One region of the Nonomuraea sp. CX421 genome, then DNA from elsewhere that is predicted to be linked to it. Evidence: riboswitches for the same ligand, from Rfam matches in the RefSeq annotation. Region 1 holds a riboswitch; each other region holds the start of a gene.
The links. A riboswitch is a leader RNA that binds a small molecule or an ion and turns the genes downstream of it on or off. The one in region 1 is predicted to bind cyclic di-AMP.

Region 1 (3,549 bases):
ACGCCGGGCCGCCGCCCGGCGGCCCGGATACCCTCGTCCTTCCGGCGATCGAGGCGGGCGCGATCGGCTACCTGCTCAAGGACGCTCCCCGGGAGGACCTGCTGCACGGAGCGCGGGCCGCCGCCAAGGGCGGGAGCGTGCTGTCCCCTTCGGTGGCGGCACGGCTGATGAACCGGGTCAGGACACCCGCGCCGCAACTGCTCAGCCAGCCTGTCGAGTAGGTGCTCGCGCGCGAAGCCACCGGTGCGATCGGCTTCGTCGTCGGTGCGCGTGGCGCGTCAGATGCCGTTCGTCCCTCTTCAGTGCATCGAGATGTGTACGTGGTCGAAGTGGTTCTCGGTGATGCTGCCCCGGTTGGACATGGCGCTCCAGCCGGACCCGTGGTTGATGCGCTGCTTCCAGATCACGTACTTGACCCCGAGCTTGGCCCTGTTCTGCAGGGTCCATTCGGCGATGCGGTCGCCGAGCGCCGAGTTGGCCGCGCTCGGCATGGAACCACCCGTGCTCATCATGAAGTCGCAGGCGCGCCCCAGCGGATGCTCGCCGCTCGAACCCGACCTGAAGCAGCCCACGCTGTACGGCAGCGCAAAGTTCTTCTGGATCAACGCCCGGATCGCACGCGTACGGGTGGTGATGTTGTCCGAGCCGGACGGCAGCTCGGGTGTCCAGGTGCCGTTGGAACGCCGGCCGGTGCTGACCGGGATGAGATCCCGGAGCTTCTTCTCGATGTCCTTGATGAGGTCCTCGGCCTCGTCGCGCTGCTGGTCGACGCTGGTCGCGTCGGCGCTGACCTTGGCGGTGAGCGCGGTGGCGGCTTCGGCGGCCTGCTTCTTCTCGTCCCGGGCGTCGGCCACGCCCTGGACGACGGCCTGCTGCTCGGCGGTCAACTGGTCGAGCACCGCCGCGCCGCCTCCGCTGCTGGGAGGCAGCACGCTGGGCAGGGAGAGCTCGGCGTTCTGGTAGCGCAGCCGGGCGATCTCGGCGACCCGCTTCTCGGCCGTCGTGAGGGCCTCTTCGGAGGTGGCGAGCCGTTCCTTGGCGGTCGCCGCGGCCTGCCGGGCCTCGGCCAGCTCGACCCGCTTGAGGTTGTAGGCCTCGATGAGCTTGTCGACCTTCTTGTTCAGGCTCTTCAGCTCGGCCCGGAGCTGGGCCTCGCTGGGTTTCGGCGCGGCCGACGCGGGCGCTGAGCCGAAGGCCAGTGCCGCGGCGGCGGTGAGGCCGATGGCAAGACGCGTGGGGAGCGCAGCCGCCACGAAGATGTCCTCTCCCTCTGCCGACCGGGTTAGCTGACGGGTTCGGGCATGGGAGTCGCCCTACCACCGAAGTGGATTCACCCCAGATGCGGTGGGTCCCCGGTTCCCGGGCGACGCGCCCGGGATTAGGCGCGCAACGGCAGTTATGGCCGGTGCAGAAGGGATATTAGTAGTAAAACGAAGGTCATGCGACTCTAAGTAGAAATCAATTAGTGATCTACCTGTGATCGAAGCATCCGTGCGGCCTCCTCGGGCGACACGTCGTTGACGAACGCGCCCATCGCCGACTCCGAGCCGGCCAGGAACTTCAGCTTCCCGGGCGCCCTCCTGATGCTGAACAGCTCCAGGTGCAGGTAGGCCAGCTCGCGGTCCCGCCGTACGGGCGCCTGGTGCCAGGCCGAGACGTACGGCATGACGACGTCGAACAGCCCGTCGAGCGCCCGCAGCACCGAGGTGTAGAGCGGGGCGAACGCGGCCCGCTCCTCCTCCGACAGCGCCGCCAGGTCGGGCGTCCGCCGGTGCGGATACACGTGCACCTCGAACGGCCAGCGGGCGGCGGCCGGCACGAAGGCGGTCCACAGCTCGTTGGAGGCGACCACCCGGATCCCCGCGGCGCGCTCGGCGGCCAGCACGTCGGCGAACAGGTTGGCGCCCCCGTGCCCGGCCGCGTAGCGGGAGGCGGCGCCGAGCTGCAGCTTCGTCCGGGGGGTGACGTACGGGTAGGCGTAGATCTGCCCGTGCGGGTGCGTCAACGTGATGCCGATCTCCTCACCCCGGTTCTCGAAGCAGAACACCTGCTCGACGCCCTCCAGGGCGGACAGCTCGGCCGTACGGTCGGCCCAGGCCTCCATGACGAGCTCGACCCGCGAGGGAGACAGGCGCGAGAACGACGAGGAGTGGTCCGAGGTGAAACACATCACCTCGCACCGCCCCACCCCCGGGCGAACCTCACTCAACCCGCCCACATCCTCATAAGCGCCGAAATTTCCGGAGAAGGAGGGGAAGCGGTTCTCGAACACCACCACGTCATAGTCGTGCGCCGGGATCTCTGAGGCCCGCGTGCCGGACGACGGGCACAACGGACATTCGTCAGCCGGAGGCAGGAACGTCCGAGTCTGCCGATGCCCCGCCACCGCGATCCACTCCTCGGTCAGCGGGTCGTACCGCAGCTCCGAGGCCACCGGCCGGGGATCGAGCGGCCGCCGGTCGATCGCGCTCCGGTCGGCGTCGTCGCGCCGGTCGAAGTAGATCAGCTCACGTCCGTCGGCCAGGTGGGTGATGGTCCGTTTCACTGCGAATCCTCTGCGATGATCAGCTCGCCGACCCGCTCGGCCAGCTCAAGACGTGCGTCCTCGGGCAGGGCCGCGTCGCTGATGACCACGTCGGCCTCGGTCAGCTGGGCGATCGTGCTGATGCCGACGGTGTTCCACTTCGTGTGGTCGGCGGGGACGACCAGCCGGTGCGCCGCGGCCACCAGCTCCCGGTCGGTCTCCGATTCGAGCAGGTTGGGCGTGGTGAACCCGGCGCGCACCCCCATCCCGTGCACCCCGAGGAAGAGCGTGTCGACGTGCAGGCGGCGGATCGCGGCCACGGCCACGGGCCCCACCAGCGCGTCGGAGGGAGTGCGGACCCCGCCGGTGAGCACGACCGTGCGGTCGGCGCGCGGGTTGCGATGAAAGACGTCGGCGACCGGGATCGAGTTGGTGATGACCGTGAGCTCGGGCACGCCGACCAGGTGATGGGCCAGCGCCCAGATGGTGGTGCCCGCCGAGAGCGCCACGGCGGTGCCCGGTCGCACCAGCCCGGCGGCGCGGCGCGCGATGGCGTCCTTCTCCCGCTGCTGGCGGGCGGACTTGGCGGTGAAGCCCGGCTCCTCGGTGGAGCCGGGGCCGAGGGCCGTGGCGCCGCCGTGCACCTTCTCCAGCAGGCCCCGCTCGGCCAGCACCTCGAGGTCGCGGCGGATCGTCATGTCGGAGACGCCGAGCTCGCGCACGAGGTCGGCCACCCGGACGCCACCGCTGCCGCGTACGCGCTCAAGGATGGTCTGCTGCCGCTGCTGTGCGAGCACGCCCCACTCCTTCCAACAGATTCCACCAAATTATGACATGGATATGTTGAAGAATGTTAGGAGCGATGGATCGCTTGTGCCGAGCCCGGAGGCGCGAGACTTTGGAGATCGCATCCCACTCGATCACCGAGGAGAGGCCATGGCCAGGCGCGCTCGCAAGGGCAAGGCTCGCAAGAAGAAGAAGGCCAACCACGGCAAGCGCCCCACGGCGCGTTGAACGGCAGGTCG
Region 2 (3,549 bases), on a different contig from region 1:
TTATGAGGGATCTTTCATGGGGAATCGCGGCGACCGGCGGCATCGCCAGGACCGTAGGGGCGGTCATCGCGGCGGAGCCGGGGATGCGGGTGGCGGCCGTCGGCTCGCGCGACCTCGGCCGGGCACGCGCGCTGGCCGCGGCACTGGGCGCCGAGTCGGCCCACGGCTCGTACGCCGCGCTGTGCGCCGATCCCGCCGTGGACGCCGTCTACGTGGCGACGCCGCACGCCCAGCACCTGGAGGTGGCCGAGGCCGCGATCGCCGCGGGCAAGGCGGTGCTGTGCGAGAAGCCCCTGGCCGCCTCGCTCGCCGACGCCGAGCGGATGGTGCGGCTGGCCCGCGAGGCCGGCGTCTTCCTGATGGAGGCCATGTGGATGCGGTTCAACCCGCTAATCCAGCGGCTGGCGGCCGATCCGCGCTTCGGTGACCTGCGCTCCGTGCACGCCAGCTTCGGATTCGCTTCGCCGTATGACCCGCTGCATCGGCTCTGGGCTCCGGAACTCGGCGGCGGGGCACTGCTCGACCTCGGGATCTACCCGTTCGGGCTGGCTCAGCTGCTCCTGGGGACACCGCCGGAGCTGCGGATGACGGGGTCGCTGGCGCCGTCGGGCGTGGACGCGGAGGCGGCGGGCGTGCTCCTCTACCCGGGCGGCAGGCGGGCGCTGGTGGAGGTCTCGTTACTGGGTGCCCTGCCCAACAGCGCGTACGTGGTCGGCACCGGGATGCGGGCCGACATCGAGGCGCCGTTCTGGGCGCCGCGACGGATGACCCTGAGCGGGCCGTCGATCGAATCGGAGACGTACGAGCTCGCTCCCGAGGACAACGGATACGCCGGCGAGGTGCGCGAGGTGCGCGACGCGCTGGCCGCCGGGCGGACCGAGAGCGCGATCATGCCCCTTGACGAGAGCCTCGCCATGATGGGGCTGCTCGCGGCGGCTCGCCGACAACTTTCCTGACCAGGGCAGTTACCCACCTTGTCATCCCCTTGCCCGCTGTATTACCTTATGGGGCATTCGCGGCATACGTCCGTTTTATCGGTTCGTTGCCGTTCCATCGACAAGAACATCGCAGGATCTACCTGCGACCGCTGAATCCGCCTCTCGCGGAACCGGGGACCCAGGTCTCATTGGGGTGAATCGGCACATCGTGCCGTAGGGCAGCTTCCACGTCCGAACCCGTCAGCTAACTCGGTAAGCGGTATGGAAGCGAGGAGTCCCCCACCGATGGCCGTCAGTCGTCTTTCCCATACCCTCAGGCGCCACGCCGCCCGCGCCGCCCTGGGCGTCACCCTCACCGCCACCGCGGCCTTCGGCGTCGTCGCCCCCGCCTCCGCCGACACCCCCCAGCACGCGGGCGCCGGCGCGGAGACCCCGGCCAAGGCCGACGTGGTCAGCGTGACGGCGGATCAGGTGCTCGCCCTGGCCAGGTCCCAGATCGGCATCTCGGAGAACGCCTACGGGGGAGGCACCAAGTTCCAGAAGTGGTACGCCGACTCGCAGCGCGCCGCCGAGACGATCGCCCGTGACGGCGGCAACCGGGCCGCCTACCTCAACGCCGCCTGGTGCGCGATGTTCGTCTCCTGGGTCGGCGAGAACGCCGGCGCCCGGTCCCAGATCGGCTGGGACGCCTACACCGTGACGCACGCCCAGTGGTTCGCCGACCAGGGCCGCTGGGGCACCACCCCTGAGCCCGGCGCCGTCGTCTTCTTCGCCTGGAGCGGCAGCAAGAGCATCGGCTCGATCAACCACGTCGGCTTCGTCGTCAAGGACAACGGCAACGGCACGCTGACCACCATCGAGGGCAACACCGGCAACGGCAAGGTCGAGGAGCGGGTCCGGCCCAAGTGGCAGGTCGTCGGCTACGGCTACCCGTCGTACGCGGCCTGACCCTCCTTTCCGCCTCCCCCTTCCGGCGAGCGCGCCCCACTCCCCCTCGGGCGCGCGCTCGCCGCTTCTCCGGAACAATCCTGGCGAGACGTGTCGATTCGCGGGCACGGAGTTCGACGCGTTGGTGAGCGCGGGGTCCGGCCGGGGCCCCGGCAACGGACGAAGGAGGTCGGCGTCGTGAAGTTCATGATCGTTGGCAGGGGCAACGAGGAGACCGAGGCCGGCGTCATGCCCAGCCAGGAGCTGGTGGACGCGATGACCGAGTACAACGAGTCGCTGGTCAAGGCCGGGGTCCTGCTGGCCGCCGAGGGGCTCTACCCCAGCTCGCACGGTGCCCGCATCGCCTACAGCGGGGGCAGGGCGACCGTGCTCGACGGGCCGTTCACCGAGGCGAAGGAGCTCATCGCCGGCTTCTGGCTGATCCAGGTCAAGTCGCGCGAGGAGGCCCTTGAATGGGCGATGCGGGTCCCCGTCCCGGGCGGGCACGAGGGCGTTGGCCTGCACGTGTGGCAGGTGTTCGACCCGACCGACCTGCCGCCGGAGTCGATGTCGCCCGAGACCGCCGAGCGCGAGCGCGCCCTGCGCGGGTCCCTGGAGGGCCACGAAGGCGCTTGATCCCGTCGCCCCGCCACGCCTGGCCGGTGGCGGGCCCGCGGGCCGTCTCGAGATCGCGGCCCGGCACGAGATTCCGGGCCGGCACGAGATTCCGGGCCGGACGGACGCGTCGCGGGCGCGGTTGCGGGCGGGCCCGGGGGCTGGTCTCATGGGCCGGTGACGGCTTCCGAGACCCATCAGGCGATCGAGGCGGTGTGGCGGATCGAGGCGGCCCGCCTCATCGCCGGGCTGGCCCGGATGATGCACGGCGACCTCGGCCTGGCCGAGGAGCTCGCGCAGGACGCGCTGGTCGCGGCGCTGGAGCAGTGGCCGGAGTCGGGCGTGCCGCGCAACCCGGGCGCCTGGCTCATGGCGGTGTCCAAGCGGCGCGCCGTCGACCTGCTGCGCCGCCAGGAGCGCTACGAGCGCAAGCTGGTCGAGCTCGGCCGCGACCTCGACGGCGAGGACGAGCTCCCCGATGTCGAGGAGATCGAGGACGACCTGCTCCGGCTGGTGTTCACCGCCTGCCATCCGGTGCTGTCGACCGAGGCACGGGTGGCGATGACGCTGCGGGTGCTCGGCGGGCTGACGACCGACGAGATCGCCCGGGCCTTCCTGGTGCCCGAGCCCACCGTGGCGCAGCGGATCGTGCGGGCCAAACGAACGCTGGCCGACCGGAAGGTCCCGTTCGAGGTGCCGCAGGGCGATGAGCTCGCGGGGCGGCTGGCCTCGGTGCTGGAGGTGATCTATCTCGTCTTCAACGAGGGCTACTCGGCCACCGCCGGCGGCGACTGGATGCGGCCCGCGCTGTGCGACGACGCGCTGCGGCTCGGCCGGGTGCTGGCCGGGCTGATGCCCCGGCAGGCCGAGGTGCACGGGCTGGTCGCGCTGATGGAGATCCAGGCGTCGCGGGCGCGGGCGCGCGTCGGGCCGTCCGGCGAGCCGATCCTGCTGATGGACCAGAACCGCGGGCTCTGGGACCGCCTGCTCATCGGCCGCGGGCTGGCCGCCCTCGACCGGGCCGAGGAGCTCGCCGGCCCGCGCGGCCCGTACACACTGCAGGCGGCCA
Region 3 (3,549 bases), on a different contig from region 1:
TGCACATGCAGTCATCTGTCTCAGACTCCGCGTCCATGGGCAGCCTCAGTTCGGCATGGTCCCAGGTCGCCGCGTTCACGTCGGCGGTGGATGCGAGTCTGGGCAAGTGGCTCCTGGACGCCCACAGGGTCGGGCTCACGGAGTACCGCGCGCTGACGCACCTCGCCCAGGCTCCCGACAAGGAGCTGCGCGTGAACGATCTCGCCCAGCGGGTCGGCTTGAACCAGAGCTCCGTCACACGCCTGGTGAGTCGCCTGGAGGCGAAGAACCTGACTCGCCGCGACATCTGCCCTGACGACGGGCGCGGGGTCTACGCGGTCATCACCGAGCAGGGAGAGGGCCTGGTCCGGGAGGTGCGCGGCCCTTACGAGGAGCGGGTTCGCGAACTCCTCGGCCACGTGGCGGCGCACTATCCGCAGCTCGACGCGAGCCGGCTCAGCCGCGCTCTGAGCGACCTCGGCAACCTGGTCGTCCCCTGACGATCCCCCGCGCCCGATCGCGGGGGCCGAATCACGCGTTCTCATATGCATGTACATGCAGGAATCTACCCGAAAGGAACACCCATGAGCTGGCTCTACCTGGGAGTCGCCGTGATCTTCGAGATCGCGGTGGCCCTCTCGGCAAGCAAGGCGAAGGGCTTCACCCACCTGTGGTGGACCGCCGCGACCCTGGTCAGCGGCGCGATCGCGACCTTCTTCCTCAGCCTGGCACTTCTCACCTTCGACGTCGGCGTCGGTTATGCCCTCTGGACCTCGGTGGCAGGCGTCGGGATCGTCGTCGTCGGCGCACTGCTGCTCGGCGAGCGTCTGAACGGGAGGAAGCTCCTCGGCATCCTCATCGTCATCGCCGGCGTCGTCGGACTGCAACTCAGTGGAGCGGCCTGATGAGCCATCCGGCGTCCCCACCGCGCACCACCCGCTCGCCCCACACTCCCGCATCACGAAAGGACTGACCCCCATGACCGCGACAGGCGCACAGCACGGTTCCAAGGCCGGTGCGTGGCTCGTGCTCCTGCTGGCCGGAGCATTCGAGGTCGGCTACGCGCTCAGCGTCGGAGGCAGCGCGGGATTCACCGTCCTGGGCTGGTCCGTCTCCGCCGTCGTGTTCTTCCTGCTGACGCTCTTCTGCCTCAGCGTCGCTCTCCGGAACATCGACGTCGGGATCGGCTACGCCGTCTGGGCGGGCATCGGCGCAGTCGGCGCCGCCGTCCTCGGCCCGGTGTTCTTCGACGAGTCACTCACTGTCACTCGAGCGTTCTGGCTGGCAGTGATCATCGCGGGGGTCGTCTGGCTGAAGCTCGCGGACAGCCCCGAGCCCGAGGCCGGGAAAGCCGCGTCCACGTCTGACGCGCGAACCGTGACCGACCGGTGACCCCAGGAGGTTCGCGGTCGCACCGCCGGCATTCACCCGAAGCCGGGTCTCCCTCCTGAGCGGCCGGGAGTCACTCGGCGGAGCGAATCCCAGCGGTCTGCCGCGAACGACAAGTCGGCGACAGACCGCTGAGATTCCGCCAGCTCCCATTCGGCCCTACAGGTCACAGACCGGGACGTACCGCCCCCACGAACGACGACTTGCGCCACCCGCTGACCTTCTCGACGCGTACCGTGAAGCCGGTCCTCGGCGAATGGATCATTTTGCCCTTGCCGACGTACATGCCCACGTGACCGAGCCCGCGGAAGAACATCAGGTCTCCTGGCTGGAGGTTCTTCCAGGAGACCTTCTTCTTGATGCGTGCGTACTGGCTGTTCGTCACGCGCGGGATCGTCACCCCGGCCTTCCTCCAGGCGTACTGGACGAGGCCGGAGCAGTCGAACGAACCGGGTCCGGTGGCGCCGTACCGGTACGGGTCACCGATCTGGTTCCTGGCCACGGCGACGGCCGTGCGGGCCTTCGCCTGCTGCCGTGCGGCCTTCGATCTCTTCGCGGTCTTACTCTTCGCGGTCTTGTTCTTCCCGGACGCGACGGTCACCGATCCGGCGTTGGTCCGCGCGGGCGCCGTGGTCCGCACCGTGGCGCCCGTCGTGGCCGTCGTGGCCGTCGCGGGGGAAAGGGCCGAGCCGCTCGCCGTCGCCACCTCGGCCTGAGCGGGGTGCACCAGGCCGCCGGCCGTCACGGTCATCGTGAGGGCCACGCCACTCAGGGCAAGGCGGGACAGACGGGGGTTTTGCGAGGTAGACAGGATTTCTCCTTGGATCTTCCACGAACGCCTACCGGGTTAGCTGACGGATTCGGGCCTGGAAGTCGCCCTACGGCGCGATGCGCGCCGATTCACCCCTGATCCACGAAGGATCGCTGGGTCCCCGGTTCCGTGCCTCCTGGCTGCACGGATTCGGCAGGTCACCGGCCTCGCGTTCGAGGCGGACGGCGACCGGCGGATCTTTGTCTCGACCACATCGGCGGACCGATGTCGGCGGGCGGCGAACATGGCGTGTTCGCCGCGACGCCAGAACCTACGCCGCTTTGTCACGAACAAGCAAAGGCAGAGTCAAGCTGTAAAGATCCGATAAAGGTGTCAGTAAGGTGATGAGCCCCTGTTTATCAGGGGGTTCTGTAATGAGAATGTGACCCTCCTCACACTTGACGAAACGCCTGTGTGTCAGGTCCCAAATGTCACTTCTGTCGCGCTGTCACCCTGAGCCCCACATGCTGGAGGGTCCCGGCCGCGATCCGCTCGCGCTCGATCCGCCACAGCTCTCCGGCGACCTCCTCGGCGCCGGAGACCAACCTGCCGCCGAGGTAGCGGGACAGGTACGGCTGACGCCGTACGTCGTCGATCCGGAAGCGCGCGGCGATCCCGGCGAGCATGGCGTCACCGCGCGCGTATCCCGCGTGGGCGGCCCGCCAGCGCCCGGCCGGGTCCGGGCAGGGCCCGCGCGGGAAGTCGGCGAGCCCGGCGGCGGCCAGCAGCGCGCCCGCGTCGTAGAACCAGGCGGCGTCCGCCGCGCCGGCCCGGTCCCAGGCGAACTCGTCCACCGCCAGGGTCCCGCCGGGGGCCAGCAGCGCGGCCGCCCGGTCGAGCACGGCCTCCAGCGGGCTCATGTGGTGCAGCGAAAGCGACAGGATGATCACGTCGAACGGGTCGTCCCGATGACTCGCCAGGTCGGCCCGCACGGCGGGCACCCCGGCCGACCGCGCCGCCGCGACGGCCTCGGCCGAGATGTCCAGGGCGGTGACCTCGTGCCCGTGCCGGGCCAGCGCGGCGGCCAGCCCGCCGTCGCCGCACCCGGCGTCGAGGATCCGGACGGGCCCACCGGGCAGCACCTCGTCCAGCCAGTCCAGTTGATGGTCGTCGATCGTCTCCATGTGCCGAGCATCCACCGGCCGAGGCATGCGCACTACTGCGGATTCGGCATGAAAGGCATAAGCTCCATGCATGCTTGACCTTTGGTCGCTCCGGGTGCTGCACGAGGTGGGCAGGCTCGGCTCCTTCTCGGCCGCGGCCGGGGAGCTCTCGATGACCCAGCCGGCCGTGTCGCGGCAGATCGCCACCCTGGAGCGGCGGGCGGGCGTGCGGCTGTTCGACCGGCTGCCGCGCGGGGTACGGCCCAC
Region 4 (3,549 bases), on a different contig from region 1:
CGGCGACGGTCTCGCCGCCGAGCCGGGTCTCGCGCCGGTCGAGCGGCGGGGCGGTCAGCGGCACGGTCGGCAGCGCGAGCACGTCGTGCCGGTCGAACAGCGCGCCGACGATCTCGGCGAGCCGGGACCGCTCGTCCATGGCCCGGACGTATCTCCAGCCGGGCATCTCGAACGCGACGCGCAGGCGTTCGAGCACCTCGGGGTCGAACAGCTCGGGCGCCTCGGCCAGGCGGCCCGCGTGCACGGCCGCCGTTTCGGCGCTCTGGACGGCGGTGTAGGTCTCCCGTAGTTCCCCCGCGATCCCCGCGGGCAGCCGGACCTCCTCCAGCGGCCCCGCCGCCGCGCGCACGGCGCTCACCACCCGCGCGTCGCAGGCGAACAGACCGGTGGGATCCAGCCAGGCCACCCGCGCGGCCCCGGCGTCGTCGGGCGGGCCCGCCGGGGTGCCGTGATCCGCGCCGGACTCGGGGTGACCGCCCTCGGCCGGGGCGGTCCCGGCCAGGTGGCGGTAGGCGAGCAGGCAGTCCCGCTCGTCGCCCGCGAGGACGCCGACGTGGTCGAGAGTCCGCGACAGGGGGAAGACGCCGTCCGCCGGGATGGCGCCGTACGCGGGCTTGAAGCCGGCCACCCCGCACAGCGCGGCGGGGATGCGCACGGAGCCGCCGGTGTCGGTGCCGAGCGCGAGCGGGACCAGGCCGGCGGCCACGGCGGCCGCGCTGCCGCCGCTGGAGCCGCCCGACATGCGGGCCGGATCGTGGGGGTTGCGTGAGGGGCCGGTGGCCGACCGGTCGCCCGTGGGGCCGTAGGCGAACTCGTGGGTCGTGGTCGTGCCGACGATGACCGCGCCGGCCCGGCGCAGCCGCGTCACGCACTCCGCGTCGGTCTCGGCGACGTGGCCGGCGAAGTGCCGCGATCCCATGGTCACGGGCAGGCCGGCGACCATGATCAGATCCTTGACGCCCACCGGCACGCCGTGCAGATGGCCTCGATCGGCGCCCTCGGCCAGCTCGTCGTCCGCCCGCCGCGCCGCCGCCCGGGCCCCGTCGGCGTCGACGGTCACGAACGCGTTGAGCGGCGGATCGAGCCGGGCGATGGCGTCGAGCGCCAGCTCGGTCAACTCGGCCGACGTGGTCCGGCCCGCGCGCAGGTCGCGGGCGAGCTCGGTGATGCCGCGGCCGGCGAACGGGCCAAGGGAGATCGGCATGGTGGTCCTCACGGGTGTCACGACAGTGGACAGTCTCCATACCATGCCGGTCGCGGTTCGATCTATCGCGGGGTGGTCTGGAGCGCCCCCGCTTTGCCTTTCCGAGAGGCCCGTTTGAGGGTGGAAAGGTAAAAGTTCGGGCCGACATCCGTTGCGGGATAGGGGATTCCGTTAGGGGGACCCTAACCGCGCTTGCAGTGCTCTATACGATTCGCATACCTTGGTGGACATATGCGGTAGACGCCAGGGCTGAGAGAGACGTCCGCGTTACCGTTCAATTGCCGGAGACTACGTCCTGACCTGCGTGAACCTTCAGCGCAGAGCGACGTGGCCCGCCGAATCCGCGACATCGCGAAACCGGGGACCCACTTCATTTCTGGGGTGAATCGGTCGATCTCTTCCAGAGACGGTCCGTAGGGCACTTCCACGCCCGAACCCGGCAGCTAACCCGGTAGGCGGAATGGAAGCAAGGAGCAATCTCTGCATGGCCAAGAACATCCTGAACCGCGCCCAGATCAAGGCCAACGCCTCCCGGATCGCAGTCGGGCTGACCATCGCGGCCGGTGCGGCCTTCGTCGGAGCGCCGGCGATGGCGGCCCAGCACCCGGCGCAGACCAACGCCTCCCAGCAGCAGGTCGCCGCGGCCCCCGCCAACCAGGTGAGCACCCAGAGCGTGCTGCAGATCGCCGAATCGCAGATCGGCGTCAAGGAGAACGCGTCCGGCGGCGGAACCCCGTACCACAGCTGGTACATGTCCTCGCCGCGCGCGGCCGAGACCCTCGCCCGTGACGGCGGCGGCAGCCCGAAGCTGTACGCCAACGCCCCGTGGTGCGCCATGTTCATCTCCTGGGTCGGCGAGCAGGCCGGCGCCCGCAGCACGATGGGCTGGGACGCCTACACCGTCACCTACGCCGACTGGTTCAAGGCCAACAAGCGCTGGGGCGACGGCGCCAAGCCCGGAGCCGTGGTCTTCTACGACTGGAACAGCGGCGAGTCCACCAGCGGCATCGACCACGTCGGCCTGGTCAAGAAGGACAACGGCGACGGCACGATCACCGCGATCGAGGGCAACACCGGCAACGGCAAGGTCGAGGAGCGAGTCCGGCCCAAGACGCAGGTCACGGGCTACGGCTACCCCGCCTACAAGGCCTGACCGGTTGACCTCCTCCTGACCCCCTCCGCCGGAGATCCCCCGTCCGGACGACATCCGCGCCCCGCACGCCGGGGCGCGGATGTCGTTTCTTTCAGGACGGCGGACGGGTCGGCCGAAGTGGGCTGGTGACGGGATGACCATGGCGTCGTATAGTGCGGTCAAGATCGTAGTTCGGTCGGATCGGCCGGCGGCCGTGACGGCCCCTTCCCTCGTCGGACACCATCCCGGGGCCGCCCCGTACCAGCCGGAGGAGAGTCGAGTGGATTCATGCGGACACCCGCCTGTCGCGTTATCGGAGCGGTGATCGCGGTGCAGGCGAGAGGGCACACCCCATCAGGTCCCGGTCACACCACCCGACGTGTCACAGCAGTCGCCATGGCGGCTGCTTTTTTCGTTGCCGGCACCGCCGTCGTCCCGCCGGCGACCGCCACCTCCGCCACCTCCGCCACCTCGGGCGCTGAGCGGGCCGAGCGGGCCGAGCCGCCCGCGGCCGGGGCCGCCACCGAGCGGGAGGCCCTGTCGGCGGCGCGGCTGACCGGGGAGCGCGTCGAGGTCGGCTCCCTGCGGACCGAGACGCGCACGGTCCACGCCACCCCCGGTGGCGCCCTCGTGCTGGAGCAGCACGCCCGGCCGATCCGCGTGCGCCAGGACAGCCGCTGGGTCGAGGTGGACACGACACTGCGGCGCCTGCCCGACGGCTCGGTGGCCCCGGCCGCGACGGCGGCCCGACTACGGTTCTCCGGCGGCGGCGCGGCTCCGATGGCGACGGTCACGCGAGGGGCCAAGTCACTGGCCGTGTCCTGGCCGGGCGGCCTGCCCGCGCCTGCCCTCGACGGCCCCACCGCCACCTACGCCGAGGTGCTGCCCGGCGTGGACCTCCAGGTCACGGCCGACGTGGACGGCTTCTCGCACGTGCTCGTGGTGAAGACGCGGCAGGCGGCCCAGAACGGCCGGCTGGACCGGCTGCGGTTCGCCCTCCGGGCCGAAGGGCTGTCCGTGCGGCGCAGCCGGGGCGGCGGCGTCGAGGCGGTCGACCGGGCCGGCGCGGAGGTGTTCGTCGCCCCGGTGCCGCTGATGTGGGACTCGCCCGCCACTCCCGACGGCCGCCGCGCCGCCCCCGCCGTCCGGCCGGGCGAAGGGCCGGCCCCGGGCTCGCGGCACGAGGCGATGGGCCTGGAACTGGCCGGCGAGA

Region 2: another riboswitch for cyclic di-AMP. It lies ahead of AC5L3X_RS25620 (CHAP domain-containing protein); the one in region 1 lies ahead of AC5L3X_RS38495 (coiled-coil domain-containing protein).
Region 3: another riboswitch for cyclic di-AMP. It lies ahead of AC5L3X_RS21315 (C40 family peptidase); the one in region 1 lies ahead of AC5L3X_RS38495 (coiled-coil domain-containing protein).
Region 4: another riboswitch for cyclic di-AMP. It lies ahead of AC5L3X_RS34040 (CHAP domain-containing protein); the one in region 1 lies ahead of AC5L3X_RS38495 (coiled-coil domain-containing protein).

Annotation. Positions count from the first base shown of each region.
Region 1 is NZ_JCADBK010000042.1:14,931-18,479, reverse strand. Features, by position in the region: gene AC5L3X_RS38495 (coiled-coil domain-containing protein) at 300-1,253, opposite strand; cyclic di-AMP (ydaO/yuaA leader) riboswitch at 1,258-1,395, opposite strand; gene galT (galactose-1-phosphate uridylyltransferase) at 1,463-2,545, opposite strand; gene AC5L3X_RS38485 (DeoR/GlpR family DNA-binding transcription regulator) at 2,542-3,321, opposite strand; gene AC5L3X_RS38480 (50S ribosomal protein bL37) at 3,461-3,538, shown strand.
Region 2 is NZ_JCADBK010000015.1:155,556-159,104, reverse strand. Features, by position in the region: gene AC5L3X_RS25625 (Gfo/Idh/MocA family protein) at 3-956, shown strand; cyclic di-AMP (ydaO/yuaA leader) riboswitch at 1,076-1,212, shown strand; gene AC5L3X_RS25620 (CHAP domain-containing protein) at 1,224-1,886, shown strand; gene AC5L3X_RS25615 (YciI family protein) at 2,073-2,501, shown strand; gene AC5L3X_RS25610 (RNA polymerase sigma factor) at 2,658-3,549, shown strand, end outside.
Region 3 is NZ_JCADBK010000011.1:143,434-146,982, reverse strand. Features, by position in the region: gene AC5L3X_RS21330 (MarR family winged helix-turn-helix transcriptional regulator) at 36-479, shown strand; gene AC5L3X_RS21325 (DMT family transporter) at 525-884, shown strand; gene AC5L3X_RS21320 (DMT family transporter) at 958-1,371, shown strand; gene AC5L3X_RS21315 (C40 family peptidase) at 1,535-2,131, opposite strand; cyclic di-AMP (ydaO/yuaA leader) riboswitch at 2,190-2,345, opposite strand; gene AC5L3X_RS21310 (class I SAM-dependent methyltransferase) at 2,611-3,303, opposite strand; gene AC5L3X_RS21305 (LysR family transcriptional regulator) at 3,374-3,549, shown strand, end outside.
Region 4 is NZ_JCADBK010000029.1:31,803-35,351, reverse strand. Features, by position in the region: gene AC5L3X_RS34045 (amidase) at 1-1,204, opposite strand, end outside; cyclic di-AMP (ydaO/yuaA leader) riboswitch at 1,528-1,677, shown strand; gene AC5L3X_RS34040 (CHAP domain-containing protein) at 1,689-2,357, shown strand; gene AC5L3X_RS34035 (LamG-like jellyroll fold domain-containing protein) at 2,733-3,549, shown strand, end outside.